2 regions of the Dyella sp. SYSU CM1112 genome follow, and region 1 is predicted to be linked to the other one. Evidence: riboswitches for the same ligand, from Rfam matches in the RefSeq annotation. Region 1 holds a riboswitch; the other holds the start of a gene.
What was found. A riboswitch is a leader RNA that binds a small molecule or an ion and turns the genes downstream of it on or off. The one in region 1 is predicted to bind thiamine pyrophosphate.

Region 1 (15,992 bases):
TAGCCGGAGTAGATACAACCGCCATGCGTATTCTGATGGCACACCGCTTCCAGCCGCACCCAAACGCTACGGCCATCTTGCAAATCCAAGATCAGCTCCTGCTCGATAGGAGCATTGGACCTTCGGGAGCGCAACAAGGCACGCCATAACTGCCGGTGTGCCTGTGAAGAAACCATGGCAAGCCATCTTTCCGGCGCCGCCATCAGCTCCTCTTGTGACAGGCCGATAAGCTTTTCCGCATAATTGCTGATGAAAACAGGGCTAAAACCCCGACCGGTGCTATATCTGACCTGAAAGAGCATGGCCGGGAGCACCTGCGTCAACTCCATCAATTGACGCTTCAAGGCACGCTGTTCGCGCTCCATAGCACGCAGCTCGGAAACATCCACGAGAATACCCAGAAGCGCCCGGGGGCGACGCCTTTCTTCGGCAACCATTTGCAACCAATAAATGACATCATGCGTATCGCCCGAGTTAGAGCGATATTGCAATTCACCCTGGACCAGCTTGCCAGTGGATAGCACCTCCCTGGTGATAATCTCAAGCTGGTCATTGCTTGCAACGTGTTTCGGGTGAACGTCACTCGCCTTTTTACCTAGCAGCGTTTCGGCCTTGCGCCCTACGATTTTTTCGAATGCCGGGTTGACGGAAATGTAGCGTCCATGAAGGTCTTTTACGAACACGGGAATCGGAGCGGTTGCCATCAGCGACTGTTGAAACTGGATCTGGAACCGCAGTTCCTGTTCAGTCCAATGGCGTCGGCGTATTTCCTTGCGCAAGTAAACAATAATGAGGCTGAGGACAATGATGGAAATCAGCACCACAATGCTGATGGGAGTAAGCACTCTCCACAGTGTCCGACGTGGAACACCGTACTCTAGCGAAGCAGAAAGCCATGTGTTCTGAATGCGTTCCCGGTCTTCCTCCGGAATCGCCTTGAGGACGCGATCCATCAAAATACGCAGGGGCTCATACGCTGGCGCCACGCCAAAGGTCAGTGATTGGCTGTAACCGGTGGCACCCGAGACTTGCAGAACGCCAGCATAATGCTGCTCTATCAGGCGCGCTGCTACCCCAAGGTTGCCGATGAAGGCATCGGTCTTGCCACCGGCGACCAGGTGCAAGCCCTCTTCCACGGAGTCCACCTCGATACGGTGAAACGCCACCAAGCTGCTCAATCCCGGTGCGACACCCACACCACTATCCCTCACCATCGCCACATTCAACCCGTCAAGATCACGAATGTCCCTCACGGTTCGCCCATCTTTGCGAGTGACGATGACTTCGGGATAATCGATGTAAGGCTGAGTCGCCAAAAACGGGGTTGTCAGCTGATTGCTCTGCGACATGGCCGCCAGCACGTCAACTTGGCCGCTATTGGCCAGACGTACGGCGTCGCTCCAGGATTTGCTTGGTACACGCTCGATCCTGAGGTGAAGAGTCTGCACGATGTACTTCAGATAGTCTGCCGAAATGCCGTCCAACCTACCGCTAGCATTGACGAATGCATAAGGCGGCCAAGTGGAATCAAAACCGAGTCGCAAGACAGGCAGCCCGGCGAGATAAGCACGCTCTTGATCCGTGAGTGGTACATGCAGATCGTAATTTTGCCCCCTAAGTTTATCGGGAGATTGCGCACGCGCTGGCGTTGTACAGGGCAACAGTGCTATGCATAACAATAAGGCACGCGCTATCCGTAAGCCGAAGGCCACTCCCTTACAGGGCATTTTTTCATTCCTCCGCGGAGCCCGCACTATCGTCTAGATCGATACGCCGGCAGTACTCCAGTAACGCCTGGTTGGTGGGCAATCCTAGCTTGACCTGAGCACTGCGCTTATGCCTGCTGACCGTTTTGCGGCTTCGATTAAGGCGGTCGGAGATTTGCTGTGATGTAAGCCCTTCATAGGCGAACAAGCGCAGCACTTCAATTTCTGCTTCAGTCAGCTTCGACTCGCGTCCGGTTTTGATTTCAACCTCACGGCTCGTCAACAAGGTACGCAAAGAAGGACTTACATACTTACGCCCCATGCTCACCCCACGCAGGGCAAACCCGAGTTCGCTCACGTTACCCTCTTTTTCGATCAGCCCCATCACGCCCCTGCGCAGCAAGGTGCCTAAAACGCCGGCATTGCGTAGTGCGGTAATGACTACAATCGGAATGTCCGGATGCAGGCGCATCAGCCTTTCGATCAAATACAGCCCGTCACGACTATGATCGTCAGGCATCGAAAAGTCGGTCACGACAATGTCGCAAGGCGTGTTCGCCAACACGCTGAAAAGTTCCATGGGCGACCCCGCTTCGCCAACCACCCTGGCGATGCGATTGGACTCCAATGCCATGCGAATGCCGTAGCGAATAATAGGATGGTCATCCGCTAGCACAATATGCGGGATGGCACTTTGTTCGTTGCTCATTGCGTCCCCTCTACACCTCTAGCCTCAATCCCGATAAGGATGGCGCAAATTGCAACCGAGGGTGTGACGCCCATGAGGACTCCTGATCTGACGGGCTCTTGCCTCTTTTTCACGAGATCTTCACATCCCAACTGGTCGAGGTCAACGAATCCCAACCAGCGCAATATTCATAAAGTCCCTGGTGATTTCAAGCCGAATGTGAAAGCAGCCCACATCATTGCCTTCTTGCTGCTCCCAGACCGGGAAATATTCCGAAGAACCAGCTCTGCCTGACAACAGGACAGGAACTCATTGCAAGGTGCGCAAAACTACCGTCAGCATAGGAAGTCGCGATAACTTACAAACCTACCCTCACCATTCAGCGTGAATGGGCGTGACCTCAGCAAGAGATCGTGCCACCCGATGCATCAAAATGCGTTGCATCACAGCCAAAGTGACCGTCCACTTCTCGCAACGTTGCGAGTCTTCGCACGCCTCATGGAACTGTGCAATCGCCTCCTCATAAACCCTATTTTGCACGAATTTACTCAAAATTTTAGGAGATTTGTCTCAAACATGAGGCCACCTAATCATAAATAAAACATTAATTACTTTAAATTCAATTTATCAATAAATAAAATTTCAAATAACAGAAACTAATAATGAAAATTACACAAACACTTCGTTATAGGCACATACTTTTTATAAGACTACGTCAGACTGACAAGCCAAGTTCAGTCATCACACGAATTATAAGATCTACACCGGCGGGTGATTCTTTACCGCACGAAGCCGCCCCTTACAACAAGTTCTGCACAAAGGTTTCACCCACCATTGATCCGTCCATGCGCAACGTCCGATCGCCTTGCTTGTGCATTTCCAGGATCAGTTACAAAAATGTCGAAGGCTCCAGACAGCCAGACAAAGGAAGATAGACCTCATTCCGGGCAGCTTTCCACGATTTTTCAGGGTGGACTACTGTTTCTTGGAATCATGGCTTGCATGTACGCGGCAAGAGAAGTCGTGCTTCCTATCGTGCTGCCATTTTTCCTCAAGCTGCTGGTTCAGCCTGGCATGAAATTAATGAAACATCTGCGCATCCCACGCCTCTTTGCGGCCTTGCTGGCCATGGCATTGCTGCTAGGCTGCGTCGTTGGCCTGGTATTCCCGGCGCCATTCTGGCGGTCCCTTTATGGGCGATCACCAAGATCATCTGCGACCGCGTAGGTCCACTTGCAGCCTTGGGACATTTCATCCAGGGCGACCGGCACCTTCTGCAGCCGTGACATTGCGATGATGACGGTCGCCCCCAAGCCAGCGATAAACCCTACGCTTCAACTACGCTTGGAAGATACGCCCTTCCCAGCCACATCATTATGCGGGACCAATAATGTGGCCTTGTAAGTCGGCCCCTTGTCCTGCGGTCCACACAGCTGACCATGGAAAGTCGTCCATATCGACTTCCCGTCCACCACCACGGCGACATAGGCAGGCTGGACGCAACGTCCCGGGTCATAGACATCCTGGGAAACCCAGCGTACTTCACTGGATACCGTCTCATGCGGCAACAGTTTGATCGGCAAGATGACCGGCCCAGGATGCATGCCGGGCGGAGACCGAAATGCAGCGGGCAACGTTTGATGATACATATCCTGAAAACTCAGCTCAGGACGGGCCGGCAGCGTGCAAGCACTCGAGCTACTGTTCTGCAAGATCAGAAACATCCCCGACTGAGACATACCATCGAAATACCCATGGCCATCATCCACGCGAAGGCGAACCTGATCAGCCTGACAAGAGGGAGCCGTTTGCGATAGCACAGGAAAAGCCACAACACGCGGCGCAATCACTACAGCGGCCAGTACCCATATCGCTTTCAAATACGAACGCAGCATATCCCTTCTCCTTATGAAAGCATCACGTTCAAAAAATCCATCCATCGATTGGAGCCAAGCATACAAGGCATTGGTTTTTGAGTCTCTTGAACCATACGTCATTTCCGCGACACGTATGCGTTATCAGTGACATACCAACGCCACGGGTAATCGGCTGCCTTGGTGATACCTATGCGCGTGGTTTGAACCGGATGATCCGGGGGATCAATCCCATCGTCTGCCAGCCAATAAGTTCGTGCCGCCACGAGATCGACTCCATCCTGCTGCTTGGTGATGCTCATGGCCTGCGTGAGGCAGGCGGGTCCATTGCATAACTGGCGGTCACTTTTGGCCAGCGGTCGTGCTGCCTTCATGAGGTCCAAGCCCGCCAGCGGCTGCAAGGCGCGGATCAAGATCGCAGTACCCGCTCCTTCTGGTCCGCAAACGGCATTGCTGCACCAATGCATGCCATAAGTGAAATACACATACATATGCCCGGGCGGACCAAACATCACGGCATTACGCGCCGTCTTGCCCCGATAAGAGTGAGCGGCGGGATCATCCCCACCATGGTAAGCCTCGACTTCAACGATGCGCCCGGCACGACCATCGCCACACACCATCACCTTGTTCAATAACTCCGGTGCTACCTGCAGGGAATCGCGATCATAGAAAGATCGGGGCAGCACACGGGCTTTTCGCGTCGCTACAGGAGTCATAGTCGCATCATAGTAAGGCAAGAACCGACAGTATCGATTTGACAACACCTCGCAGCTCGGCCAACCTCTGTGTTCACCTGGGGTGCCCCGGCAAGGGGCTGAGATTCTGCTGGCGCACAGGCGATATACCGTGCCGCGCAGTGACCCATTGAACCTGATCCAGTTCGTGCTGGCGTAGGGATGGTGCAAGCATGGTGATACGCATGCTCATCGTTCGGCGACGGCTGACACGGGTCTTCTCCCGGAAACCCACCATGACTACCGCCACTCTCCTGTGCCACGGCAAACTGCTTGAGCAAATACGCCGCGAACCGCCTCTCGTCCAATGCATCACCAATTTCGTCGCCATGAACTTTGCCGCCAACGTCTTGCTGGCGGCAGGTGCCTCGCCTGCCATGGTGCACGCACCCGAGGAAGCCGGTGAATTTGCCAGGCTCGCGAGTGCCGTTACGATCAATATCGGTACGCTTTCAGTGCATTGGCTGGACGGCATGCGTCATGCGGCCAAGGCCGCCAACGAAAGCAGCAAACCGTGGGTGCTTGATCCGGTAGCGCATTTTGCTACGGCATTCCGCCGACAGGCGATCGAAGATCTGCTTGCACTCCGTCCCACGGTAATTCGCGGCAATGCTTCGGAAATCATGGCGCTCGCCGGCAGTGCAAGTTCTGGGCGTGGTGTGGACAGTGGCGATAGCGTCGCGCATGCAGAAAGCTCTGCCGTTGCCCTTGCCCAGCGGGCACAAGCCGTAGTCGCCGTCACGGGCGCGATCGATTTTGTCACCGATGGGCAACGTGCCATGCATATCGCGGGAGGATCGGCCCTCATGCCCCAAGTCACCGCCATGGGCTGCGCGCTTACCTGTTTGATCGGTGCCTACGTCGCCATGGCACCGGCATCACCCATGGCCGCCACCGTATGTGCACTGGCCAGTTTTGCCGTAGCAGGGTCGCAGGCCGCACTACATTCCGCAGGCCCAGGTTCGTTCGCCTGGCGCTTTATCGATGCCCTTGCGGCGCTGGACGCAGAGACGCTGCAGTCGCAGGCCCAGGTCACACTCGTATGAAGAAACCCTTCGACCTCTCTCTTTACCTGGTGCTCGATCCCGATCTTTGCCAACAACATTCCATGCTGGAAACAGCGCGTGAAGCGGTTGCTGGCGGCGTCACCATGGTGCAAGTACGTCACAAGCAAGCATCCACCGCCGAACGCGTCGCCCTTGCACGTGCCATCAAGGAAACGCTGCAAGACACATCGGCCATTGTCGTTATGAACGACGATATCGATGCAGCCATCGAAGCTGATGTTGATGCAGTGCACATCGGCCAACGTGATACAGCATCTTCCCTGGCTCGTGCTCGCATAGGACCTGACATGATCCTCGGGGTGTCGGTCAATTCAGAACAGGCCGCGCATGCGATCGACCCTGCCATCGTCGACTATGTCGGTATCGGTCCCGTGTTCGCTACGCCGACCAAACCTGATCACGAACAACCGATCGGTTGGGATGGACTCGCTCGCATTGTCACGGCAAGTCCTGTTCCCGCAGTCGCCATCGGAGGCTTGAAAAGCCGGCACGTCGCCCAGGCCATTGCTGCCGGTGCGGATGGAATTGCCGTGGTATCCGCCATCTGCGGCATGCCTGATCCACGGCAAGAAGCACAAACTCTATGGAACTGCATCGTCGCAAGCCGCACAGGCCGCTAAGCGGAGGGTTCATCTCATGCGGCTTGTCACGTGGAGCCTCCGCACCCCCATTTCGCCTGCATGTTGTTCTTGACGACGCGCAACCAGCATACCCACTCAAAATGGGCGCACCTGCTACGGGAACCGCAAATATGCGATAAAGGACGTGCCGGGAAGTCAGGCGCCGGGGAGGGGCCCCTCCTCAACATGGATGACCGATGCCCGACCGGGCCGCCCCTCAAGGCGGCTCGTTTCTTTTGCGGCTATCGGCGTGCGCCTTCCCTGCCTGCGCAGCCTACCGCAAGTGTATCGCAACGATGCCAACCGTCAGCATCGCCAGGCCCGCCGCCAGCCACGCCACCTGATCGCCTACTCGCCCTGCATGCAAGGTACGCAATGTCTTGATCGTGATATGCAGCGGCCACAGCAAGCGCTGCTTCAACAGCTTCACGGCAAAGAGCTGCGTGCCTGCGATGAGGACAGCCAGACCGACCGCCATCCATCCCGATAATTTGCCGCTCATCGCCACAGCCGGAATGACTGGCGTCGCTTAGGCGTGGCCGCCATCGAGGACAGACCATGCCGGCATATGCACAAAGGTGGCAGCAGCAACACGCACCATGCGTTCCAGCGGAATCGGCGCCACCACATCCACGACGACCAGCACCGCCAACGGCACCAGCATCAGCACCAATGGACGATCGCCGCGTTCGGATTCGTCCGCATCCGCTGCCTTCTCTTCCGGCAATTCCCCCTTGCCGAGAAAAATGCGTACCGCTGCGCGCAATACAGCTCCACCGGTAGTTGCCGACGAAATGACGATGATGGCTCCCAACCATCCATCACCCGAAATTTTTCCGGCACCCTCCACCGCTTCAGCCCCCGCCGCCATCACACCTACGGGCAAGCCTGCGAGGCAAAGCGCAGCGACGACAAATAAGCTCGCCAACACCACCCGGAAACGCGCACGTCCATAAAGCTCAAACTCATCGACGCTATCCAGCATGGCGGCCAGCACGCCCGCTCCCATGAACAACGCGGCCTTCACCATCCCGTGACCCAGCATGTAAAGCAGCCATCCGGCGGCACCGTGTACCGTGATCAGGCTCAGCGCTGCCAGCATCACGCCGACGTGGCTAACCGTGGAATAGGCGAGCAAGCGCTTGAGATGCGTCTGCTGCAACGCCATGAAGCCGCCCACCACGGCCGTTACCGCCCCCAGCGGCACCAGCAACAGATGTGCAAGCGCCATGACGGGCGGCACGCCCGCGAAAACAATCGTCATCAACCGGCCTAGGCCAAACAAACCAGCCGGCACCATGACACCCGAAAAAATCACCGAGACCGGCGATGGCGCCACCGCATGTGCATCCGGCAACCAGAAATGGAACGGCACGCTAGCCGCCTTGATCAGCATGGCCGCCGCCATCAGTACGAACGAGGCACAGGCGAGCACATCATTGTGGCGTTCTGCCAACACCTTTCCTACCAACGCCATATCCAAGGCGCCCGTGGCCGCATAGGCCAGCCCCACGCCAGCCATCATCAAGAAGCTGCCGAGCGTATTGACCACGGTAAAGTTGAGCGCTCCCTCAAGCGCCGCATCTTCCAGGTGATATCCCGTAAGCGCGAAAGCAATCACGCTCATCGTTTCAAACCACACGAAGATATTGAAAAGATCATGCGTCAGGCAGAAACCGATCAAGGCCGAGCAAAACATCAGCATCAGTGCATGAAAATGTGCACGCACCTCCTCGAAATAATGCCAGGCGAACAGGAAGGTCAGCGCAAACAATCCTGCGATGAACGCGCCTGCGCCCGCCCCCGCGCTGTCGACCACGAAGCTGATGCCGAGCACCGGACCATGCGTCGGCGCCCATCCGCCATACCAGTAAACGAGCGGCGCGCCGACTGCTGCGTGCGCCAAGAACATGCACTCCGCACTTACTGCCGCCGTCACAAGCATGGCCCATAGATCCACCCAGCGGCGCGGTACGGTCTTTTCCAACAGCAAAGCCATAGAAGCCGCCAGCAGCGGCACCACTACCGGCAGCGGTATCCAGCGCACCCAATTCAAGGAATTGGCTCCAGTTCTTCCGGATCGAGCGTTTTACGCCGCTTGTGCAATTGCAAGGCCAAGGCCAGCAACAACGCTGTCACCGCAGCGCCAACCACCACGTCCGTCAGCACAAGCGCCTGCATGACCGGATCCACCGCCGGCGTTCCCGGCGGATGGTCATAAAAGATCGGCGGCCCGGCATGCCACACGAAACCGATCGCCAGCAGTAATACATACGTGCCCGACTGCACCACGGAAAGACAACCGATCAGATGCACGTAATGCCGGCTTGTCACGATGCCGTAAATACCGATGATCAAGAGCCACGCCGCAGCCAGCCAGGGCAACATGCCGAGGATCATGGTGGATCGTCCTCCTCCGGCTCGCGCGTTTCTTCCAGGAACTCGATCAGCGCATTGGCAAAGCCACCGGCAATCGCTATGCCCACAGCGACATTCATGAGAGGGATCAAGCCGCCACCGGTCAGCGATTTCGGTTCGCCTTGCGGTAATACGTTCTCAAGCAGGCCTGCACCAAGCGCCATGGGAAGCAAGCTCACGCCCACGCATGCGACAGCACCAAACGCTTCGGCAAGCTGCATCGCGATCGGCGGCATCGCCCGTCGCCAGGCGCGATACCCATCCCCGAGAAATAGCAGCAATACCGCAGAGGCAAACAGCGCACCTGCTTGAAAACCGCCACCCGGCGTCAGTTGTCCATGCGCCAGCACATAGACCGAAAATGCCGCCGTCGCCGGGAGCATCCAGCGGACGAGCAAGGCGATGGCTTCGCTGCGCGCCGGCAAACGACGCCCATCCGTATGAACAGGCTTGCCCGAGGCATTCTCGCCGCGACCACCCCGCAACAACACCGCCAACCCGGTCGTGGCAGCAACAAAAATAAATTCCTCACCCAGTGTATCCACGCCGCGCACATCGAAAATCACCGCCGTGACCACGTTTGTCGCCTGCCGCATCGAAGGCACGTGCGTATTGATGGCAGCCCCATAGGCAGGAAGCTTTTCGCCGAATCCAGGCATATGCAATGCCACCACGATGATCGCCGGCGCCATGACCACCAGCGATATCACGCAAAGCAGGCGACGAAGCAGCACTGCGGATATCATCGCGGAAGATTCCTTCGGCCACTGCTGCGAATATTGGCAAGCACCGCAAGAAACATCACGGGCACCAAGGCAGTGCCTACGGCAATTTCCGAATAAGCAACGTCAGGAGCTTCCAGCACCAGAAACAACACGGCCAGCATCAATCCATGGGCGCTGATCATCAGCACCTGTCTGCGCGGCCGGCGCGTTACGGCCACCAGCGTGCCGCTGAGCATCACCATTATCAGGCAGGCGGCAACGACAGCTTTCATGCCTCACCACCCTCCTTCGGCCGCATCAGTCGCCCCAACGCATGCGCCACGCCTATGCCGACCAGTGCATTCAACAGCCACAGGAACGCCACTTTCACCGTACCGATAGACGTCCCTGTTTGCACTATCGCCACCACCAACAACAAAGGAGACGTGGCGAGCGGCATGAAGCTCACTACATGCAGACGATCCATACCACGGGGGAGCCGCCACAGGGCCGCGGCAGAGACCCAGCAACACGTCACCAACAAGCCCAGTGCCAGTCCAGTCAGCACAGTCATAGCCAGCGCTCCATGAAGAACGCATAAGCCAGGGTCCCCGGCAATCCAAGCAGCGTAAGCGTCAACGCAAGATCGATGTATGAAGGCTGCTGCATCGCCCATGCCATCAACACAAAGATGATCGCCACCAGCGTACCGATGAACTGTATCGCCAGCGGCCGGGTATGCAACGGACCGCGTCGAGCTGCGACCAATCCAGCGAGCAACGGTGGAAACAATGCGAAGACTGCTAGCCAATACATCGCTTACTCCGGCCGAATGGTGCGATTCACGCGATGAACCCGCAAGGCTTCGTGGTGTGCCTCGGTAACGTACGCCAGTGGCCCGAACGACGTCGTCAGTATCGCCAGCGCACGCCGTTTCGGAATGACATGCACATCCCTATCGCGAACCAGCACAGGCGCAGGTTCCATCCGCAACCGGCCAAAACGACGACGCCATAACGCTGCCGTGACATGCCAGCCACCTTCAGGTACATCGCCTAGCGCGCCTTTCACCGCTAAGCCCAGGACGCGCGCACCATCTGGCCGGCCGGCAAAGCGAAATGCGGAATGCCTAATCAGTCGGGCATGCCACAGCACGGCAAAACACCCTGCCAGCAAGGCAATCACGATTTCCGGCGCCGACACACTCCCCGCGAAAAGCAGGCAGACACCGCCAAACACCAGAATCTCCAGCCCTAAGCGCCACATCTTCACGCTCCGCTGAGGTTATCGGCATTCTTCCATGCGGGCTGTGCATGAAATGCGTACATGATGAGCTTGTGCGGACGTGACGCCTCCGCGACGCAAACTGCACAGCCCATCCACAGCCTGCTTCCACGCCATTTACTGGGGCACACCATTCACCGACGCCGCATCGCAGGACATTTCCGGCGCCGTGCCGTATCCGAAAACACGCACGGAGTGCATCGATACGTGTTTCGATCCTGCATGAATGGAAAGCGCGGGGGACCGAATGCTTACCTTCCTCGGTTGCACGCTTTGAGCCAAAGCAGCGTGCCTGCCTCTGATGCAGTCACGACCCAGCCAAAATGATAACGAAGCAAGCGCGCCGATCATCGGCCGGAGTGGCGCGACGCGCGCAGTACAGGCGAGCAGTGTGAGCAACAACCATACGCATGAATGTCATTCACCCTTGGCTTTGTCTCAATTCGAAGTGACAGTGCTGTATTTCCTTTCCGAATGGCTTATATCTGTCCAGGGGTAACGAAGCGCGTCCATGAAGAGATGGATTGGCACTTTTATCCTGCAAACCGACAACCCCATACAAGGAGACGAGTGATGGAAACGACTTATGCCAAGCAGTTGCGCACGGTGGCTGATGAGAGCAACCCGGCAGGCCCGTTATTCATGAGCGGCAAATTTGCCGAGGAGGAAATGACACGTACTCGCATGATTGATACGTCCATGAGTAGCTGCACCCTTTGCAGTAATAACAGGGTTGCGTGTGGCTGAAATACAGCACCGATAACGTCCGACGCACTGGTGCGGACACACATCACGGGGCGGCGCATCTCCGCCCCGGCTCCACCTGAAAAGTGGACTTATCGTTCGCTCTCAAGCATGGACGCCCATTGAAATATTTCGGAACGGGAATGTCTTGCGTCAAGCCAGGCTGACGGCAGCTTAATGGATCGACTCGCTTCGCACTCGACGCCATATCGCATCGTTCCTCATAAGGCTCGGCATCCGCATGGGAGTTTTCTGGACCCATGATGCCGGTTTTTCATGGCATCCCATCGCGATGAACTTAATGTCGACCAAAAAATCATGACTATCGCTAATGACGTACCGTTTTCTAGATCGCTGCAAGGACTGCTGTCGCCAGCAGAAAACCTGCTAAGGCATCCGCTACGTCAAGTTGCAGGACTTGAGGAAAAAGAACACGAACTGATCTTCAACGCCGTAAACGATAGTTTGCTATTCACCTTGCATGGCCGCTTGGCACGCATTTTATTGGTGGAGCTTCATGCGGCGCGCGCGAATGGTATTCTTGTTGGTAAAACCAGCGAACAACGCTGGGCACATTTCATCGATCTTTCCTCCACGCCTGGGTTCTGGAAGACGCTGCAACAGCATTATCCGAGCCTGCTTCCCCGTGTTCACTGCATCGTGCGCAACCGTTGCGCCGCTGCCCTTGAATTTGCACGGCACTGGGTTGCCGACCGTGCAAGCCTAGGTCCGCTTTGCGGAGATAGTGCGGGCGCATTACAAGCCCTGGGCTTCGACGCGGGCGACAGTCACAAGCAGGGACGGACCGTGGTCATCGTCACGTGCGAAGGGGGCAAGCTTGTCTACAAGCCGCGCCCGGTAGACGTCGATATCGCATTGGCGAATTTCCTTCATCGACTTTCCGAAGTACACCAGGAAATCATAACGGCCAAGGTGCCCTGCGCACTGGCGCGCGGTGAGCACGGTTGGACGGCGTTCGTCGAACACCGACATACGGCGAGTGATAACGAACTGCAATGCTTCTACCGGGGCATTGGCCAATGGCTCGGCATACTACGCCTGCTAGGCGGCACGGATATGCATGCGCAGAACTTGATTGCCCATGGTCCCTGTCCCGTCATCGTCGACTGCGAGACCTTGTTCACGCCCAAGCTTCCCCCCGCAGCTTCCGGTTATGGATTGGCGGTGGACAAGGCGGGTGACTGGGTCTCAGGTACCGTGCTTGGCACGGGCATGTTGCCGGGCCGTGGCGCGGCACTCGGCTGGCGCGGCATCGACATTTCATCGATCGGCGCCCTTCCTGAGCAGCAACCCATGATGCAGCAACCCGTGATTTTGCAGGTAGGCACCGACGAAGCACGATTGGGCATGACCATGATCCCTGTGCAGGTATCGCAGAATCACCCCAGCCCACAGCCAGCGCTGACCCACTATTGGCCGCATGTGCTGGATGCGTTCGATCACATCAATCTCACTTTGCGTAAGCTGGATAGCTCGGGCGCATTGCGCAGCGAACTGGATGGCTTTGCAGGATGCCAGATTCGCGTGGTAACGCGCCCCACCGAAACCTATGCCGAATTGGCGCGCATGCTGTGGCACCCCACTTCCCTGCATAACGAAAACGATGCTACCGAGCGAGCGTGCGACCTGCTCTCGCGCATGGCCGACAACACCGCCATCGCGCCGGGAGACATCACGGTCATCAACGCCGAGATCGCCGATCTCAAGGAAGGCGACATTCCCTTTTTTTCCACGACTGTGGCGCAAGGTCAGTTGGAAGGTCCGCGCGCCACGCACTGGCTGCCCCCAGCAAATCTCATAGACGCCACGCTGGATCACTGGCGCAACGCCGATCTGCAGAAGGAGCGGAGCATTATCCATGCCGCGCTGGTCGGCGCTTATATCAACGATGGCGGCATGCCCGAACATCGATCCCTATGGCCGTCGCAACCGCGAGTGGACGACCTGGACTTCCGTAGGCGTGCACAGCTCAGCGCCATCATGCGCGACTTTCTACGGCATGCTGTTCATGGCGAAGATGGCACGGTGACGTGGGTCGCGCCAAGTTTTGATCCAGCCACGGGATGGTCAGTGCGTCCGCTTGCGCAGGACCTTTACAGCGGCTTATCCGGAGTGGGCGTGCTGGTAGCCGCCTACCAGCACGAGGCGCGTGCCGGCCGCGCGAATGCGATTGAAGAACTGGACGCATTGCAAGATGCCATTCTGCGCACGCTGATCATGGCCGAAGCACGGCATGAGCAACTGCGCGCCGATCGCATCACGATCCGTCCCCTGCCCCCGGGCGGATATGCAGGTCTTGGCAGTCTGATCTGGACATGGCTCACACTGGATACGTTGGCCGAACTTCAGGGCGAGGGCCTGGAGCGCGCCCGTGCACTAGTGCCACTGATTCCGGAAGCTGCCGCTGCAAGCGAAAGTGCGGATGTGCTTTATGGTCTGGCTGGCGCCATTCCGCCCTTGCTCGAGTTGGCAGAGCGTCATGCCGATCCCTTCGTTCTGGAGACAGCCAAAGCATTGGGCGACCAACTGCACGCGAGTGCAGTCTGGAAAGACGATCGTGCCTACTGGCCAGAAGACGCTTGGCCCAATGGACTTGGCGGCTTCTCGCACGGAGCGACCGGCGTCGGCTGGGCCTTGACCAAGCTGGCGCGCGCTAGCGGTGAACAGCGTTATCAGAAACTCGCCGATGCTGCCTTCGCCTTCGAAGAAAGCCTGTTCGACACGCATGCCCGTAATTGGCTGGACCTTCGCACCGACGCTGGCAGCAAAACCGCCACGGCATGGTGCCACGGCGCAGTTGGCATCGGTCTCGCACACTTGGATCTCGAGCCTTTCATGCCGCCGACATCAACACACATTCAATTGAGTAGGGCCGTCAAGGCAACTTGGCGCAACGGCCTGGGGATGGATCATTGCGCCTGCCATGGCGATGCTTCGGCCTGGGAGTTACTGGATGCAGCCATTGCCCGTGGCCTGGGGCCGACCGGCCTCTGCAGAGAAACGTTGCTGGCGCAGTGGTTAACGGGTCTAGAGCAGCATGGTCTCCGGTGCGGCATGACAGCCGACGCATTCATGCCTGGCCTGATGACGGGCGTTGGCGGCATCGCCTATCAGTTGCTGCGGGCACATCCACAGAGCGACCTGCCTTCGGCGCTTGTACTTGGTGATCAACGGTCTGCGCGTCAAAAAATGACTGATATCCCTCTCCCACAAATGGCTTTGCATGGCCGCGACAAGGCGCTGAATTTTTCTTCAAGCTCCTCCCGCGGCGTCTTCGCGAACAAATCCATAGGTACTTGCCATGACTGATGCAAATCGGCTGATCTCCCATGGCGTCGCCGCCAAGGCCGCCACTTCCCACGAGCAAACGTTGAAAGCCGTCAAGGCAAGACTGCGCGCCGGCGGCGATATGCCGGAAGGCTCTCTTGATGAGCAGCTCTCTCTGGCCGATGCATTGTCCACCTTCGAGTTGGGGCGATTTCTGCTCGCCCATCGCGGACTCGACGCCTATTGGACGCATCGCATCGTTACCTACGTGCCTGGATCGCTGCAGAAAGAAAAAACCTCTCCGCTGGAACATGTGCTGTTCGAGCGCCTTCCCGCCGTACTGGCCACGCGTGAACGGTTCGCCATTTTTCGTCGCGAGCTACAAGCCATGCTCAAGCCAGGCATGGTTCTGGCCTCCGTGCCCTGCGGATGGATGGGAGATCTGTTGTCGTTGGATTATTCCGCTGTTCCAGGAGTGTCGCTGATCGGCCTTGACCTCGATCCGCAGGCACTGACGGGTGCTCACGCCCTGGCAAAAAAACAGGATTTCTCCGGGCACCTGTCATTGCGACAGGTCGACGCTTGGAATATGCACCTTTACGCTCAGGCGGATGTGCTGACGAGCAATGGCCTCAACATCTATGAACCGGACGAGGCACGCGTGACCGCTCTGTATCGCCAATTCTTCGACGCCTTGAAGCCCGGCGGATGGCTTGTCACGAGCTTTCTCACCCCTCCACCAAGTTTGTCGGCACAGTCCCCCTGGGAGATGAGCGCGATATCATCCGACATACTCGCGCTCCAGCACATGCTCTTCGCACGGGTGATCGATGCAAGATGGAGTGCGTTCCGTACACATGCG
Region 2 (15,992 bases), on a different contig from region 1:
TTAACGCCGGCCGCGACGTGCCGAACGAAATCAACGTCGTTATCGAAATCCCCAAGGATGCCGAGCCGGTCAAGTATGAAGTAGACAAGGAGAGCGGCGCGATTTTCGTCGACCGCATTCTTTCCACGCCCATGCGCTACCCCTGCAACTACGGTTACGTGCCTGGCACGCTGGGCGGTGACGGTGACCCGCTGGACGCGCTGGTGATCCTGCCGTTGCCGCTGGTCCCCGGCTCGGTGATCCGCTGCCATCCGGTCGGCATGCTGAAGATGACCGATGAAGCGGGCAGCGATGAAAAGCTGGTGGTGATCCCGTCGCGTAAGATTTTCCCGGGTTACGCGCATATCGACGATATCAAAGGCGTATCCGCTCATTGGCTGGAGCGCATCGGCCACTTCTTCGAGCACTACAAGGATCTCGAAAAAGGCAAGTGGGTGAAGATCGAAGGCTGGGTCGGCGCCGCCGATGCCAAGGCGGAAATCATCGCCGGCGTGGAGCGCTGCAAGCTCAAGGCTTGAAGACGTCGACTCCCTCTCCTCTCTCGTTGGGGGAGAGGGCGTTGCCCAATCCCCGCTCCCACGGCGGCACATCGCCGAATTGTTCGGCCAGAAAATCCACGAAGGCGCGAACGCGCAGCGGCACGAGACGCCGCTGGGGCATCACGGCATAGATGCCGGTGTCGGCAATAGCGTAATCGGGCAACACCACTTTCAGCCGTCCTGCGCGCAAGTCCTCGTGCACGTGCCACGTAGAGTGCTGTGAAATGCCCAGCCCAGCCAGCGCTGCATCGCGAAGCAACTCGCCGAGTGTCGATTCCAGTTTTCCATTGATTCGCACGGTATGTAGCTCACCCTGAGCATCATGCAATCGCCACGTGTACTGGCGGCCGGCGCGGCCAACCAGAATCAAGCATTCGTGCCTGGCTAAATCCTCAGGGGTCTTCGGCATGCCGTACCGTCGCAGATAGTCTGGCGACGCGCACAGCACGCGCCGATTCACCGCCAGCTTGCGCGCGACCAGCCGTGAGTCATGCAGTGCGCCGATGCGAATGCCCAGGTCAAAACCCGAACTGATGAGATCCTGCATCTCGTCCGTGAGGTGAACGCTGAGCCTTACGCGCGGATGCCGGGCCATGAAGGCGGCCAGTAGCGGCGATACATATTGGCGTCCAAATGACGCCGAGACAGTCAGGCGCAAAGTGCCGCTCACATCCGCCGCACCCTGGCGCAAGCCGGAAGTCAGCGCCTCCAGATCCTCGACGAGCGGGCGCCCTTGTTCGGCCAGCGCCAGGCCCTCGGGCGTGGGATGCAGGCGGCGGGTTGTCCGGTGTAGTAGACGCACCCCAAGATCGTGCTCCAGACGCTTTAATCGCTGGCTGGCGACCGCGACTGACACATCCAGACTCCGCGCGGCGGCGCTGATCGAGCCCTGGTCTAACACTCGCATGAACAAGATAAGGTCACCGACACGGTCCATATTTTCAACATTTCATTGAAAGTGATTCGGCATCTTGGTGGTTTTTAAAGAAGATGCAAGCGTCTACGCTGACGTCCACCGCTTTCGACCGGACTCGCTCGATGCCCGCCGCCACTCGCTCATCTCGTCCCATGCCCCTGGCGCTGTATGCCCTAGCCGCTGGCGCGTTCGGCATAGGCACCACCGAGTTCGTGATCATGGGCTTGCTGCTGCAAGTAGCCGCTGACTTGAAGGTAAGTATCGCCACGGCAGGCCTGCTGATTTCTGGCTATGCGCTGGGCGTGTTCGTGGGCGCCCCCGTACTCACCGCCGCTACGAGCCGGATGCCGCGCAAAACCGTGTTGATCGGCCTGATGGCAATTTTTACTATCGGCAACATCTGCTGCGCCATCGCCCCCAATTACGCCCTGCTGCTGTTGGCGCGCATTATCACCTCGCTCGCGCATGGCACCTTTTTCGGTGTGGGCTCGGTGGTGGCCACCAGCCTCGTCGCCACCGACCGCCGTGCCTCGGCTATTTCGATCATGTTTACCGGGCTGACTCTTGCCACGCTGCTAGGCGTGCCGGCCGGCGCATGGCTGGGGCTGCACTTTGGTTGGCGCTCGACTTTTTGGGCCGTCGCCGCCATCGGCGTCATCGCCATGGCCGTGCTCGCTGCACTGGTGCCTGCCAGCGACGAACACAGCAAGAGCATTGCGTTGCGTGACGAGTTGCGTGCGATCGGCCATCCCTCCGTGCTGCTGGCCTTGCTGATGACCGTGCTGGGCTTTGCTGGCGTCTTTACGGTGTTCACATACATCCAACCGATCCTGACCCAAGTTACCGGATTTACCGAGCGCGCGGTGTCTCCCATCCTGTTGGTGTTCGGCGTCGGATTGATTGCAGGCAATCTGCTCGGCGGCAAACTAGCCGATCGGCATCTAATGCGCGCACTGTTGCTCACGTTGGCTGCGCTGATCGTGGTGCTCGGCGTGATGACGTTTGCCTTGCACCATGCGTGGCTGACGGTGCTCTTCGTCGGATTGCTTGGCGTAGCCGCTTTCGCCACAGTACCGCCGCTGCAACTGTGGGTGCTGCACAAGGCGCATGATGCGCAAAACCTCGCTTCCAGCCTGAACATTGGTGCATTCAATCTCGGCAATGCGCTCGGTGCGTGGCTAGGTGGTGTTGTCGTGGCACGTGGACCAGGCCTGGGCTCACTCACCTGGGTCGCCGCACTGGTCACGTTCATGGGTCTTCTAGTCGCTCTATGGGCACGGCAACGCGATCTCAGCCACCAACACCTGCCACATGGCGCATGCGCAAGCGGCGAAGCCTGATCGCTGCAACCACTCTCCATCGATTGATCTCTACAGAAACCTCGATCATGGAATACCGCTTTCACATCCTCTTACCCTTGCTGCCCATACTGGAATGGGCCTTTTGTCGAACGCAACTCACCCGCCGCGCAGGCAACTTGATCGCACATATGGAGATATCGCCATGAAAGCCGTCGCTCTTATTCGTTATTTACCCATCGAAGATCCACAATCGTTGATTGATGTGGACCTACCCACGCCGGAGATCGGCCCGCACGATCTGCTCGTGCGTGTCGAAGCGGTTTCCGTCAATCCGATTGACACCAAGCTGCGTGCACCAAAGCCGCAGGTGGAAGCACAACCACGCGTGCTCGGTTTCGACGCCGCAGGGGTCGTCGAAGGCGTAGGCAGCGAGGTAACGGGCTTCAAGCCGGGCGATGAAGTGTATTACGCAGGTGACGTCACGCGTCCCGGCAGCAACGCGCAATGGCAGGCCGTGGATGCACGCCTGGTGGCACATCGGCCGCGCCGGCTGGACGCTGTAAGCGCTGCAGCATTGCCGTTGACCGCACTTACCGCCTGGGAGCTGCTATTCGAACGCATGTCCTACGATTCCGAGCATGGCGGCGAAGGCAAATCGCTATTGGTCATTGCTGGCGCCGGTGGCATGGGATCGATCGCGATCCAGTTGGCGCGACGTGCTGGATTTACGGTGATTGCCACCGCCTCGCGGCCGGAAACGCAGGCCTGGTGCCGCGCCATGGGCGCACAACACGTAATCGATCATCGCCAATCGCTCACGACGCAATTGAAGGCGCTCGGTTTCGAACAGATTGACGCCGCCATCAATCTTGCCGATACATCCCATTACTGGGACGAGCTTGGCGAGCTGCTCGCACCGCAAGGGCATGTCGGCTTGATCGTGGACCCGAAAGCGCCCGTCCATATCGGCGGTGCTTACAAGGCCAAATGCATCGGCATTCATTGGGAAACAGTATTTTCCCGGCCACGCTTCAAAACAGCAGACATGGCGGAACAGGGTCGCATTCTCGCGCGCGTGGCAAACCTCATCGACGAAGGCGAACTGCGCAGCATTCAGCGCGAAGCCCTCAGCCCGATCAACGCAGAAACCATGCGCGAAGCACACCGCCGCCTGGAATCGGGCAGCACGATCGGCAAGCTGGTCTTGTCCGGTTGGTGAGCCTATTTTCACCAGCAGGCGGAAAGCGGACTTGCTTCCCGCCTGCCCTTATTCGCTAGATCAATGCCGCGTGGCCGGTTTTGCCGGCTCGCCCTTCTTGCCCAACTCTTCAAGCAAGGTGGACAGGTCCTCGGCATGTTCTTCTTCCTTTGCCAGGATCTCCTCCATCATGCGTCGCGTGGTCGGATCGTCGTGACCGAGGTATTGCACGATGTCACGGTAACTATCGATAGCGATACGTTCGGCAACGAGATCTTCCTTGATCATGTCCACCAAGTCGTCGCCTTCCACGTAATCGGCGTGACTGCGGGTGAGCAGGCCATCCGGATTGAAGTTGGGCGCGCCTTCCAGTTGCGTGATGCGCCTCGCGATCTGGTCGGCATGGCCCTGTTCTTCCTGCGCATGCTCCAGAAACTCGGCCGCGACACTTTTGGAGTGGATGCCCGACGCCATGAAATAGTGGCGTTTGTAGCGAAGCACGCACACGAGTTCGGTGGCCAATGCTTCGTTGAGTAGCTTGATCACTGTCTTGCGGTCGGCTTTATAGCCTTCAGTGATCGCGCCCTGATCGATATGTTCACGTGCGCGCTTGCGGATAGTCTGGATATCCGTCAGGAAAGGCTTTGCCGTCATGGCGGTCTCCTGTAAACGAGTGACAGCCCCATCCTGTCTTCACTACCGCAAAGTACAGGTGAAATTAGAGTAGTCGGCGCGTTCCTTCGAACCTGCCTGTCTACGGCAACATGTAATCGAACGTATAGAAATGCTTACCCTGTTCGATCTGGATCTGCATGGTTCCCGTCAGCCCAGTCAATTCATCCGTACCGGAATCCGGCACAACCATCACCGACAGCTGTGGCGTACCGCGATCCATGATGCCGTGATGCTGCAGCACGAAGCTTCCACGCCTGCCCTGCAGCACACCGCTGACCCGCTCCAGGGCTACATAGCCGGCCGACCCCTGTACCTGCCCCATCGCCGAAAGCATTTCACCGATGCTGACGGCGTCCAGATCACCGCGAAACTGTTTGTCGATCGCCAAGCGCCCTAGACCGGCATCCTCGCGATCGGGCCGCGGGGATTGCGGCGTCAGCGTCACTTCGAAAGCTCCACTGGCTTGCATGGATTTTCCCTCACAATTAGATGGAAATCAGAAGCACGTGAAATGGCTGTCTCACGCTACAGCGTACCCCACAGAGCAGCCCGGGGTGCTACCGGCCAGGAATCGCCTCAAATCCATGCAAAACAAGGCAATACCCGCTTAGCGCACTGGCTGTATCGGCCTCTTTGGCGATGCGCCAGGTTTTTATGGAACTTATACGTCGGCCGGCAACAGCGTTATCGCAATTTTATGTCGCGGCGCCGGACAATGGCGGCATGAAGATTCCCGCAACACGCTTTGCATGGTCGCTACGAACGAAACGGGGCTTCGGCCAGATCATTCTGGCCGTGCTTTTTCTGCTCTCCGTATTCGAACTATCGCACCCATCCATAGCAGGCCGTGATTTTGTTGATCTTTGGCGCGGACTAGCGATTGGATCGTTGTTTCTTTTCTTCTGCTTGCCGGCTTCCGGCCGCTCTCATTCGGATCTCTGAGAGCCTGTCTGCGCGTTCCACGTTGACAGGCTCCCCGCCCAGCAGCCGAGAAAGCGCCGGCTGCCGGAAGTCCCAACGTCACGCCTTGTGATAAACCTCGGCGCCCTGTGCGCGAAACTCGGCAGCCTTCTCAGCCATGCCTTCCTCCAGCGCGGCGATTTCTTCCACGCCGTGTTCCGCAGCGTAATCGCGCACGTCCTGCGTGATCTTCATCGAACAGAATTTCGGCCCGCACATGGAGCAGAAGTGCGCCGATTTGTGTGCATCCTTCGGTAGCGTTTCATCGTGGAATTCGCGCGCCTTTTCCGGGTCGAGCCCGAGGTTGAACTGATCGTCCCAACGAAATTCGAAACGGGCTTTGCTGAGCGCGTTGTCACGCACCTGCGCCCCCGGATGGCCTTTCGCAAGATCGGCGGCGTGCGCGGCAATCTTGTAGGTGATGATGCCGTCGCGCACATCCTGCTTGTTCGGCAACCCAAGGTGTTCTTTGGGCGTCACATAGCAAAGCATGGCCGTGCCGAACCAGCCGATCATGGCCGCGCCGATGGCGCTGGTGATGTGGTCGTAGCCCGGAGCAATGTCGGTAGTGAGCGGCCCTAATGTATAGAACGGCGCTTCATGGCATTTTTCCAGCTGCCGCTCCATGTTCTCTTTGATCAGTTGCATCGGCACGTGACCAGGGCCTTCGATCATCACTTGCACGTCGTGTTTCCAGGCGATCTGGGTGAGCTCGCCTAGCGTGTCGAGTTCACCGAATTGTGCCGCGTCGTTCGCATCGGCCACGCTGCCGGGGCGTAAACCGTCGCCCAGGCTGAACGACACGTCGTACGCTTTCATGATGTCGCAGATTTCCTCGAAATGCGTATAGAGAAAATTCTCCTTGTGATGCGCGAGACACCATTTGGCCATGATCGAGCCACCACGCGAGACGATGCCCGTGACGCGCTTGGCGGTCAGTGGCACGAAGCGCAACAGCACGCCGGCATGGATGGTGAAGTAGTCCACGCCCTGCTCGGCCTGTTCAATCAATGTGTCGCGGAACAATTCCCAGGTAAGTTCCTCAGCGATGCCGCCTACTTTTTCCAAAGCCTGGTAGATCGGCACCGTGCCGATCGGCACCGGCGAATTGCGGATGATCCACTCGCGCGTTTCATGGATGTTCTTGCCGGTGGAAAGATCCATCACGGTATCGCCGCCCCAACGGATCGCCCACACCAGTTTTTCAACTTCCTCGGCGATACCTGAGGACACCGCGCTATTGCCAATGTTGGCGTTGATCTTGGTAAGGAAGTTGCGGCCGATGATCATCGGCTCGCTTTCCGGGTGATTGATATTGGCTGGAATGATGGCGCGGCCACGCGCCACTTCGTCGCGCACGAAAGCCGGCGTGATCAGCTTCGGTAGCGATGCGCCGAAGGATTCGCCCGGATGCTGCTTGCACAGCGCACTGTCTTTCAGTGCTTCAATGCGCTGGTTCTCGCGAATCGCGATGTACTCCATCTCCGGCGTCACGATACCGCGGCGTGCATAGTGCATCTGGGTGACATTGGCGCCTGGCTTGGCGCGCAGCGGCGTGCGCGTATGGCCGAAGCGTACGGTGTCGAGCTGGGCATCCGCCGCGCGTGCACGGCCGAAAGCGGAACTCAGGCCCGACAACTGCGCCACGTCGCCGCGTTCGGCGATCCACCCGGCCCGCAGCGCGGGCAAGCCGGCGGCAAGGTCTACAGCATGGTCCGCATCGGTATAAGGGCCAGAGGTGTCGTAGACCGTGATCGGAGGATTGGATTCGCCACCGAACAGCGTCGGGGTCTGGGCCTGGGCCACCTCGCGCATCGGCACTTTCAGATCAGGCCGGCTGCCTTGCACATAAATCTTGCGGGAGCCGGGAATAGGCTGGGTCACCGCTTCGGAGAGGGCTTGCGCGGCACGCGCGAGGTCGGAGGGCAAGGCATTCATCGGCATTCGTCCTTCTGGTATCCGCGATCGGATGCGGCATTCGTGCGGATATCCGCACAGGATCGAAGCGACGGCGCCAGCGCACGATGGTCCGTGCGGCGAAGCTCCCTACACCGGTGCTAACCGGATCAGGTTCGAAGGGACTCTCTCAGCCGACTGCGGTCGGCACCCCCGCTTCCTAAATAACCCGTTACAGGCCCGCTTATTTGAACACGAAGCGAGGTGATAGACGAGTGCAGGATGGGGGCACGATCTCAACGCGGCGCGTAGGCACGCACAAACATGATGACGCCCGCGCGGGCGTTCTCTTCCACTTCTTTCGCATAGGCCTGCGCGCAATCGGCGCAGCCGAACATGCGCCGCATCATCATGTCGCCCTTGATCAGGGAGATGAATTGCATGCTTGCGCGGGAAATATCGTCGATCTGAAGTTTGCCGGCATCGACTGCCTGCTGCAGCAAACGCTCCATCAGCGCCCGGCTGCGCATGGGACCTTCTTCCCACATCAGTTTGCCGTAGCGGGGATTGCCCTGTCGGCAATCGCTCAGGATGGCGCGGAACGTGCCGACGTTTTCCGGATCACAGTCCAGGCGCGCATGAATAAGGGCGATGCGGGTAAGGATGTCGCCGATATCGGACGCAGGATCGAAGCTATAGGTTTCTTCCGGCAACAGGTCCTGGATGCGCGCGCGGATGACTTCGCGAAACAGGTTGTCCTTGTCGCCAAAATGGCTGTAGACGGTGAGTTTGGAAACACCCGCCTCAGCGGCGATGGCATCCATGCTGGTACCAGCGAAGGCATTTCGTATGAACAGCGCTTTCGCGGCATCAAGTATGGCCGCGCGCTTCTCCATGTCCTTAGGGCGGCCTGGCCCATGCGGCTTGGTCAGCGGGATCGAGTTCATGGATGCACCTTCACAAATCAAAAAACCCAATTTATTATACGGGTCGGTTTACTTATTTCCTGAATGATACCGAATATTTCGGCTCATGTGCGCAACTAACCCAGAATTGGCGCTTAGCGCTGCTTATCGCAAGGCCCAGCGCCTGCTGGCCGAGTGGCTGGAGCAGCGCCGGACAGCGCGGAGACAGGTCTTTGCGGTTCGCGGTGCGCTGGCGCAGCTTAATGCGACGGAACGCCACAGCCTATCGCGCTGGCTTGCATGGCTTTGCGTTGCTGCCACGCGTCGAGGTGAGTCGTTCATGGGTCGTATCCGGCGGCTCGATGCTGCGCTTTGCGTGAGTACCGAAGCTGCGCTGACGCATTTGCCGGTCATGATCGATCTGCGCGCCATTCGCCATCAGCGAAAAAGTGCGTAAGTGTCCGCGGACACAAGGTCTTACATGACTTACGTCAGATCGTTGCGATGACTTCCGGCACTTCGTGCAGCACCGGCCTGACCGCACCCTAACCATTGTCGAAACAGGGTCTAAACGCTTATCCTTTTTGACCTTTTTCGATCCACACAGGCTTGTTTTCCAATGGCGATGAACTTCGATCAGGCGCGTCAAAACATGGTTGAGAACCAGGTGCGCCCCTGGGAGGTGCTGGATGGTCGCGTGCTCGACGTGCTTGGTCGTGTCCGCCGCGAGGATTTCGTTGCGCCCGCGCATCGCCAATTGGCATTTGCCGATTTATGCCTGCCTATCGGACACGGCGAAGTGATGATGAAGCCGGTGGTGGAAGGCCGCGTGTTGCAGGCGCTGGCGTTGAAGCCGGAGGACAAGGTGCTGGAAATCGGCACCGGTTCGGGTTTCCTCACTGCGTGCGTGGCCCATCTCGCCACGCATGTGACCAGCGTGGATATCCATGCTGACTTCACCGCCGCCGCTGGTCAGCGACTGCAAGCTGCCGGCATCACCAATACGCAGCTCGTGACCGGTGAAGCCGTCGATGCATGGCATCCGCAGGGCACATTCGACGCCGTGGTTGTCACAGGTGCCGTCTACCGTATCCCCGACCGTTTTCTCGGCTGGCTCAAGCCCGATGGCCGACTGTTCGCCATCCGCGGGGAGTCACCGGTGCAGCAAGTCGTACTGATCACCCATGAAGGCAACGGCCGTTACCGTGAGGAAAACCTGTTCGAGACGGATCTTCCCTATCTCGCACATGCAGAGCCTCCGCGCCGCTTTGTTTTTTGACCCCGCTACCGATCCCCGAACCTTAAGAGGCGAACCATGCGCTTGAAGCTTCTGACCCTTGCCCTGTCCCTGGCGGCAATTTCCCTGCCCAGCCACGGCGAGGATTTGCTGGATGCATACCGTCAGGCGCGTGCGAACGACCCCGTGTTGGCGCAGGCCGATGCGACACGCCTGGCGGTACACGAAAACATTCCGCAGGCCCGCGCGCTGCTGCTACCTCAGATCAGTGCCGGCATGAGTCTGCAGCAGCAGAGCAGTCTCTCCAACCTCAGCGAGTTCGGTAACACTGCCGATAGCAGCCATATCCGCACTCGATCCCTTTCTGCCAGCGTCGATCAGACCATCCTGAACCTGGCCGACATTGCCAACTTGCAGGCTGCGCATTCCACCTACGACGCGCAGGAGCAAACCTACGAAGCCGCAGCACAAGACCTTTTTGTCCGCGTCGCCGAGGCGTATTTTCTGGTTCTCAGCGATGAAGACCAGCTCGCCTACGCCAAGGCCAACGAAGAGGCCTACCGTGTCACGTACGACCAGGCCGAGCAGCAATACAAAGTCGGCATCGCTGCGGTAACCAATGTGTACCAGGCCAAGTCGTACTACGAGGCCGCCAAAGCCACCACGATCAGTACGCAGAACACGCTGGCCAATGACCGGCAAGCCTTGAGCGTGATCACCGGCAAGCCGGTTGGCGAACTCAAGCGCCTGCGCGACGAGCTGCCCATGGATCCTCCTACGCCGGCCAGTCCGCAAGCATGGGTTGACAGCTCGATCAAGAACAACCCGACCATCCTCTCGGCACAGTACTCGGTGGATGCGGCGGATCATTCCGTCAACGCAGCGCGCGCCGGCCACTTGCCCACCATCACCGCCAGTTTTACGCGCGGCAAAAGCACCAGCTGGCTGGAGAACGGTAGCTACAACGTGATCGGTAACGGCCGCTACGGCAACACCATTGGCGTCACCTTGTCGGTTCCGATCTTTTCGGGTGGGGCCATCCAGTCGAAAGTGCGCCAGTCCATTTACCAGCGCGACGAAGCGCAGGATTCGCTGGAATCCACGCGGCGCCAGGTTACGCAAAATACGCTGAACTACTACAACTCGGTGCTCGCCGGCATCAGCGAAGTGGAGTCGGGCAAGGCAGCGGTGGATGCAGCACAGAAAGCACTCGATGCCACCAAGGCCGGCTTCCAGGTCGGCACGCAGATCATGCTCGATGTGCTGACGGCCATCCAGAACCTCACGCAAGCCGAAAGTACTTATTCACTCGCTCGCCACCAGTTGGTGCTCAATCGCCTGTTGCTGAAACAATCGGCCGGCACCATTGATTATCAAGATCTGCAATACGCCAACTCGCTGTTGCAGTAAGCCGCCAAGTCATCGCTGCTTACAAAGCTGCTTAGAAAAAAAAAGGCCGGTTTTTCCGGCCTTTTTTTTGCAGCTCATTCCTGCAGCATGCGGTCGATCAATCGCATCACCCGGCCTACTGCGCCGCGTTCACTATCGAAAACCACGCGAGCCTGTCGCCCCATTTGCGTGCATCGCGCCTCATTCTGCAGCAAGTCAAGCACCTCAGTCCCCAATGCCTCGCTCTGCAACACGCGCTTCGCGCCACCGCCACGAATCAGCGCCAGCGTGATTTCCTCGAAATTGAACGTGTGTGGTCCTACCAGCACCGGCTTGGACAGCGATGCCGGCTCAAGCACGTTATGGCCGCCGATAGGTACCAGACTCCCCCCTACGAAGGCCACGTCGGACGCGGCAAAAAAGGGCATCAGCTCGCCCATCGTGTCGATCAGAAAAACCTGGTGCGACTCTCCCGGGAGACGATCGTTGCTGCGCATCGCTGTGCTGAAGCCAAGGCTACGCACCGAATGCTCCACCACCCGGAAACGCTCAGGATGCCGCGGCGCAATCAGCAGCAAGGCATCAGGCAAACGTTTGAGCACTTCCAGGTGCGCTTCAAGCACCGCCAGCTCTTCGCCCTCATGGGTGCTCGCTGCGATCCAGACGGGCCGTAAGTGCCCCCATTGTTGACGAAAAACCTCACCACCTTCCAACGCGGCCTCGGGTACCGGCATGTCGAATTTCAGGTTGCCGCTCACCGTGACGATCGCGGGATCAGCACCCAGCAATCGATAGCGCGCGGCGTCGGTACGCGACTGGGCGGCGATCTGCCGAACGCAACGCAGAGCCGAGCGCAACAGCGCACGCATGGGCGCATAACCACGAAGCGATCGCCCGGATAGCCGCGCGTTAACGATCATCAACGGAATGCCACGCCGATAGCAGCCGAAATAGAGGTTGGGCCAGATTTCCGTCTCCACGATCAAGGCCAGGCGAGGCCTGATCTGGGTAAGGAAGCGATGCACCGAAAAGGGCAGGTCGTAAGGCAGGTAGACGTGAAAAACGCTGTCCCCAAACAGCTGTTGCACGCGTGCCGAACCCGTCGGCGTCACCGTCGTCACCACGAGCGGCGCGTTCGGATAATCCTCGCGCAGTGCCTTGATCAGCGGCTCCGCCGCATTGACTTCACCGACCGAAACGGCATGTACCCAGATGCTGCCACGCAGGTCCGGCGCCTTGAAAATGCCGAAGCGCTCCGGCCAACGCCGGTGATAGTTGCCATAGCGCATCCCGCGCGTCAGCAGCCGCATCACGATCAGCGGCGTGGCCAGGTACATCAGTAGCGTGTAGAGATAGCGCAAGGGCGGATTCCTGTCCGGAACGCGAAAGTATACGGGGGCGCTGCGCCTGACTCCGTTTCCCGAAGAAGGAGCGCGCCGCATGTGCCGTTACAATGCTGCGGATGCCTGGAACTCCCCGCCCCGACTTTACCCCCTCGCTGCTTGCTCCTCGCCTCTGGCCGGCGTGGATCGGCGTGGGCATCATGAAGCTCATCGCCATGTTGCCGTTCAAGCTGCTCATGGCGATAGGCCGCGGCCTGGGCACCATCATTGAGCGCTTTCCGTCTCCGCGACGCCAAGTGGCCGCTACCAACATTGCGCTGTGCTTCCCCGAGCTTGATGCCAAATCACAAGCTGCGCTGGTAGACGCGCACCTGCGCGACATCGGCCTCATGCTGATCGAATTCGCACTCGGCTGGATGGGATCCGACCGCGCTATTGCGAAAATCCCGGTCGTGTTCGAAGGGCTTGAACATCTGGAAGCGGCGCATGCCCGGGGGCAAGGCGTACTTCTGGTCGGCGGACATTTCTCGCATCTCGAACTTTGCGCACGCCTGGTTTCCCAGCGCATCCGCATCGCCGGCATGTATCGGCGCATGGACAACTCCGTTTTCGAATGGGCGGTGCTGCGCGCACGCCTCGGCTATGCGCGCGCCATGTTCGACAAGGACGACATCCGCGGCACCGTGAAGTACCTGCGCAGCGGCGGCACACTCTGGTATGCACCCGACCAGGACATGCGCAGCAAGGACAATGCCTTCGTGCCGTTCTTCGGCGTTACCGCTGCCACCATCACCGGCACCCATCACCTGGCACGCATGTCCCGGTCCGTAGTGGTTCCCTTCTTCCACCGCCGCCTGCCCGATGACCAAGGCTACGTTCTGCGGCTAGGCGCGCCCTTGGACAACCTGCCGAGTGCGGATGCCGAGGTGGACACCGCCAACGTCAACCGGTGCATCGAAGAAATGGTGCGTGAGGCGCCCGAGCAATATCTGTGGGTGCATAAGCGCTTCAAGACCCGACCGGAAGGCTTCCCGCCCATCTATTAAGCCTCGACAGGCAAACGACAGCATTCCCGGATAGATAAGCGGGCTGACTTCTGCCTGTGCCCGCCGCCCATGCCTTGCCCCCGTGCCTATAGCCGGCCACTGACCCGTCCGGCGCCCTCGATTGCCGTAAGATTCTACGCACGGCTGACAAGGAGCGCGGCATGACCACGCGTGGGGAACGGCAGGCGCGCGCCTGCCCCATCTTCATGTATCACAACATTGCGCATGCGCCGCGTGGCCTGCAGCGTTGGCGCAGCCTGTATGTGAGCCCCGCGACGTTTGCGCGGCAAATGTGGTTGCTCAAGCGATTGGGCTACAAAGGCCTGTCGATGTCTGATGCCATGCCTTACCTGCGCGGCGAGCAGCAAGGCCGTATCGCCATCATCACCCTGGATGACGGCTACCTCGACAACCTCGAATCGGCATTGCCCGTACTGCAACGCTACGGCTTCACCGCCACCTGCTATGTCGTCAGCGGCAGCATCGGTCGCTTCAACGATTGGGACGAAGAAAAGCTGGGCGTGCGCAAAGCGCTCATGACCCCAGGCCAATTGCGTGCATGGTGCGATGGTGGCATGGAGGTCGGCGCGCACACGCGCACGCATCCACACCTGACCCAGTGCAGCGATACCCAGTTGGAAGACGAGATCACAGGCAGCAAGGCAGATCTCGAAGACTTGCTCGGCACACCGGTCACCCAGTTCTGCTACCCCTATGGCGACGCCGATGACCGTGTCGCCGCAGTAACGCGTGCAGCCGGATATGCCGCCGCCACCACCACACAGCGCGGCCGTGCCATGCCCGGCATGGATCTCTGGCGCCTGCCGCGTGTGCAAGTCGCGCGGCACCACGCATTGCCGCAGTTCGCCATGCGCGCATTCACCGATTATGAAAACAAGCGGCATGCCGACCGGCACGCCACGAGTAACCGCGCATGAAATGTCTCTTCGTTGGCACCAACCCGGAAAACACCGGGGCGGCGACCCACTTCATAGCGCTTGCGCAAGCCATGGTGGAGGCCGGCCATCACGTCAGCGCGGTGGTCTACCCGAACGGCCTGATCGCCAATAGCCTGGCCAAATCGGGAGTGCGCCTGTATCCCGCGAAGTTCCGCAATGTGTTCGACCTGCGCGGTTATCGCGCCACCTTCAAGGCTGCACGCGATCTGCAACCGGACTGGCTGGTCGGCAATTTCGGCAAGGAATACTGGCCGCTGATCCTTATCAGTCGCCTGCTGGATGTGCCGGTAGCACTATTCCGCCACCGCACACCGCCCATGGGGCGCCTCTCCGGCTATCTGGTGCCGCGGCTGGCTCAACGCTTTTTTGCCGTCTCCAACCATGCGCGGCAGGCCTATCTCGATCGCGGGGTGCCGCCGAATCTGGTGCGCGTGCTGTACAACCCGGTGGACATGGCCTCGTGCCGGCCCGACCCGCAACGTCGCAGCGACATCCTGCATCAGCTAGGCATGCCGCAGGATGCCATCGTGCTCGGCTACTTTGGCCGCATCCATCACAGCAAAGGCATCTTTACCTTGCTCGAGGCGGCCGAGGGCGCGATGGCGCAAGAACCGCGCCTGCACTGTCTGTGGCTAGGCCATGGCCCCGACGTGCAACAGCTAGGCGAACGCATTGAAGCCGGTTCCTTCGCGCATCGTCATCACCTGCTCGGCTGGATCGACGACGCGCATCCTTACTACAGCGCAATCTCGATGCTGGCATTTCCGTCCATCGCGACCGAAACATTCGGGCGCGTTTCGATCGAAGCACAAGCTGCAGGAGCACCAGTGCTTGGCAGCAATCTCGGCGGCGTACCTGAGACACTGTCACCCAACGTCACCGGTTTGCTGCTTCCAGCAGGCAACGCAGCCGCCTGGCGCAATGCCATCCTGCGCATGTGCGATCCGGAGGTGCGCGAGCCCATGAGTGTGGCGGCACGCGATTTCGTGGATCGTCATTTCAGCACGCGCGTCATTGCGGATGAATTCGTGCGTATCCTCAGCGATACCGGAAGTCCCTAGCGCTCGTTCGATGGATGCAAGCGGCAGCGCGCCGCTTACGAATCCTCTTGTTCGGTATTTCGCATGGAGGAACGCGAAGAACGCGCATCGCGACGCGCCTCATGCAACTTGGCGTATTTCAAAAATACGTAAAAAGCGCCCAGCACGCTGGCAATGAACCCCGCCCAGCCGCTCAGGAAATAACGCTTCAGCACAAACTGCCGCAGAAAAAACAGTGGCGGATAGATGACCATACGCACACCGGTGAAGCGTTGTCCGCGACGCAGTTTATGCGCCACCATGCCGCTGCTGTAGCGATTGATCTTTTCCACGCGCGAAGCCACGTCACCATCGCCATTGTTGACGAAGTCGGCACCCCACAGCGTCTTGACCGGCCCCCGCACTTCCACCGCCGCGTGCACTTCCACATCATTCATGCCGCCGTGGCGGCGATTGAACAGACGCAGGTGACCGTTACGGTGACTCCAGCGATGCTGCACCGTCCAGAACATGCGCTCGCGACGAGGAAGCCTGAAGCCCGCATGCCTGGGATCTTCCAGCGCACGCTCGATGATCAAGCGCGTACCG

Region 2: it holds a riboswitch for thiamine pyrophosphate, as region 1 does, so the genes downstream of both, thiC (phosphomethylpyrimidine synthase ThiC) here and thiM (hydroxyethylthiazole kinase) in region 1, are expected to answer to the same signal.

What each region holds. Positions count from the first base shown of each region.
Region 1 covers NZ_JBZEGI010000009.1:50,100-66,091, reverse strand. The annotation lists gene AC4HNJ_RS13750 (ATP-binding protein) at 1-1,727, opposite strand, end outside; gene AC4HNJ_RS13745 (response regulator) at 1,732-2,415, opposite strand; gene AC4HNJ_RS13740 (hypothetical protein) at 3,292-3,621, shown strand; gene AC4HNJ_RS13735 (DUF4232 domain-containing protein) at 3,729-4,391, opposite strand; gene AC4HNJ_RS13730 (DNA-3-methyladenine glycosylase) at 4,388-4,987, opposite strand; TPP riboswitch at 5,056-5,186, shown strand; gene thiM (hydroxyethylthiazole kinase) at 5,242-6,051, shown strand; gene thiE (thiamine phosphate synthase) at 6,048-6,692, shown strand; gene AC4HNJ_RS13715 (hypothetical protein) at 6,967-7,194, opposite strand; gene AC4HNJ_RS13710 (complex I subunit 5 family protein) at 7,222-8,739, opposite strand; gene AC4HNJ_RS13705 (NADH-quinone oxidoreductase subunit K) at 8,745-9,092, opposite strand; gene AC4HNJ_RS13700 (MnhB domain-containing protein) at 9,089-9,856, opposite strand; gene AC4HNJ_RS13695 (Na(+)/H(+) antiporter subunit B) at 9,853-10,107, opposite strand; gene AC4HNJ_RS13690 (hypothetical protein) at 10,104-10,388, opposite strand; gene AC4HNJ_RS13685 (monovalent cation/H+ antiporter complex subunit F) at 10,385-10,630, opposite strand; gene AC4HNJ_RS13680 (hypothetical protein) at 10,634-11,080, opposite strand; gene AC4HNJ_RS13675 (DUF6229 family protein) at 11,672-11,845, shown strand; gene AC4HNJ_RS13670 (type 2 lanthipeptide synthetase LanM family protein) at 12,161-15,172, shown strand; gene AC4HNJ_RS13665 (SAM-dependent methyltransferase) at 15,165-15,992, shown strand, end outside.
Region 2 covers NZ_JBZEGI010000007.1:26,848-42,839, forward strand. The annotation lists gene ppa (inorganic diphosphatase) at 1-518, shown strand, start outside; gene AC4HNJ_RS11580 (LysR family transcriptional regulator) at 508-1,476, opposite strand; gene AC4HNJ_RS11585 (MFS transporter) at 1,578-2,795, shown strand; gene AC4HNJ_RS11590 (zinc-binding alcohol dehydrogenase family protein) at 2,959-3,975, shown strand; gene AC4HNJ_RS11595 (ferritin-like domain-containing protein) at 4,036-4,608, opposite strand; gene AC4HNJ_RS11600 (DUF3224 domain-containing protein) at 4,709-5,098, opposite strand; gene thiC (phosphomethylpyrimidine synthase ThiC) at 5,650-7,527, opposite strand; TPP riboswitch at 7,616-7,710, opposite strand; gene AC4HNJ_RS11610 (TetR/AcrR family transcriptional regulator) at 7,782-8,432, opposite strand; gene AC4HNJ_RS11615 (hypothetical protein) at 8,518-8,847, shown strand; gene AC4HNJ_RS11620 (protein-L-isoaspartate O-methyltransferase family protein) at 9,010-9,669, shown strand; gene AC4HNJ_RS11625 (TolC family outer membrane protein) at 9,706-11,037, shown strand; gene waaA (lipid IV(A) 3-deoxy-D-manno-octulosonic acid transferase) at 11,112-12,377, opposite strand; gene lpxL (LpxL/LpxP family Kdo(2)-lipid IV(A) lauroyl/palmitoleoyl acyltransferase) at 12,470-13,405, shown strand; gene AC4HNJ_RS11640 (polysaccharide deacetylase family protein) at 13,567-14,343, shown strand; gene AC4HNJ_RS11645 (glycosyltransferase family 4 protein) at 14,340-15,425, shown strand; gene AC4HNJ_RS11650 (glycosyltransferase family 2 protein) at 15,461-15,992, opposite strand, start outside.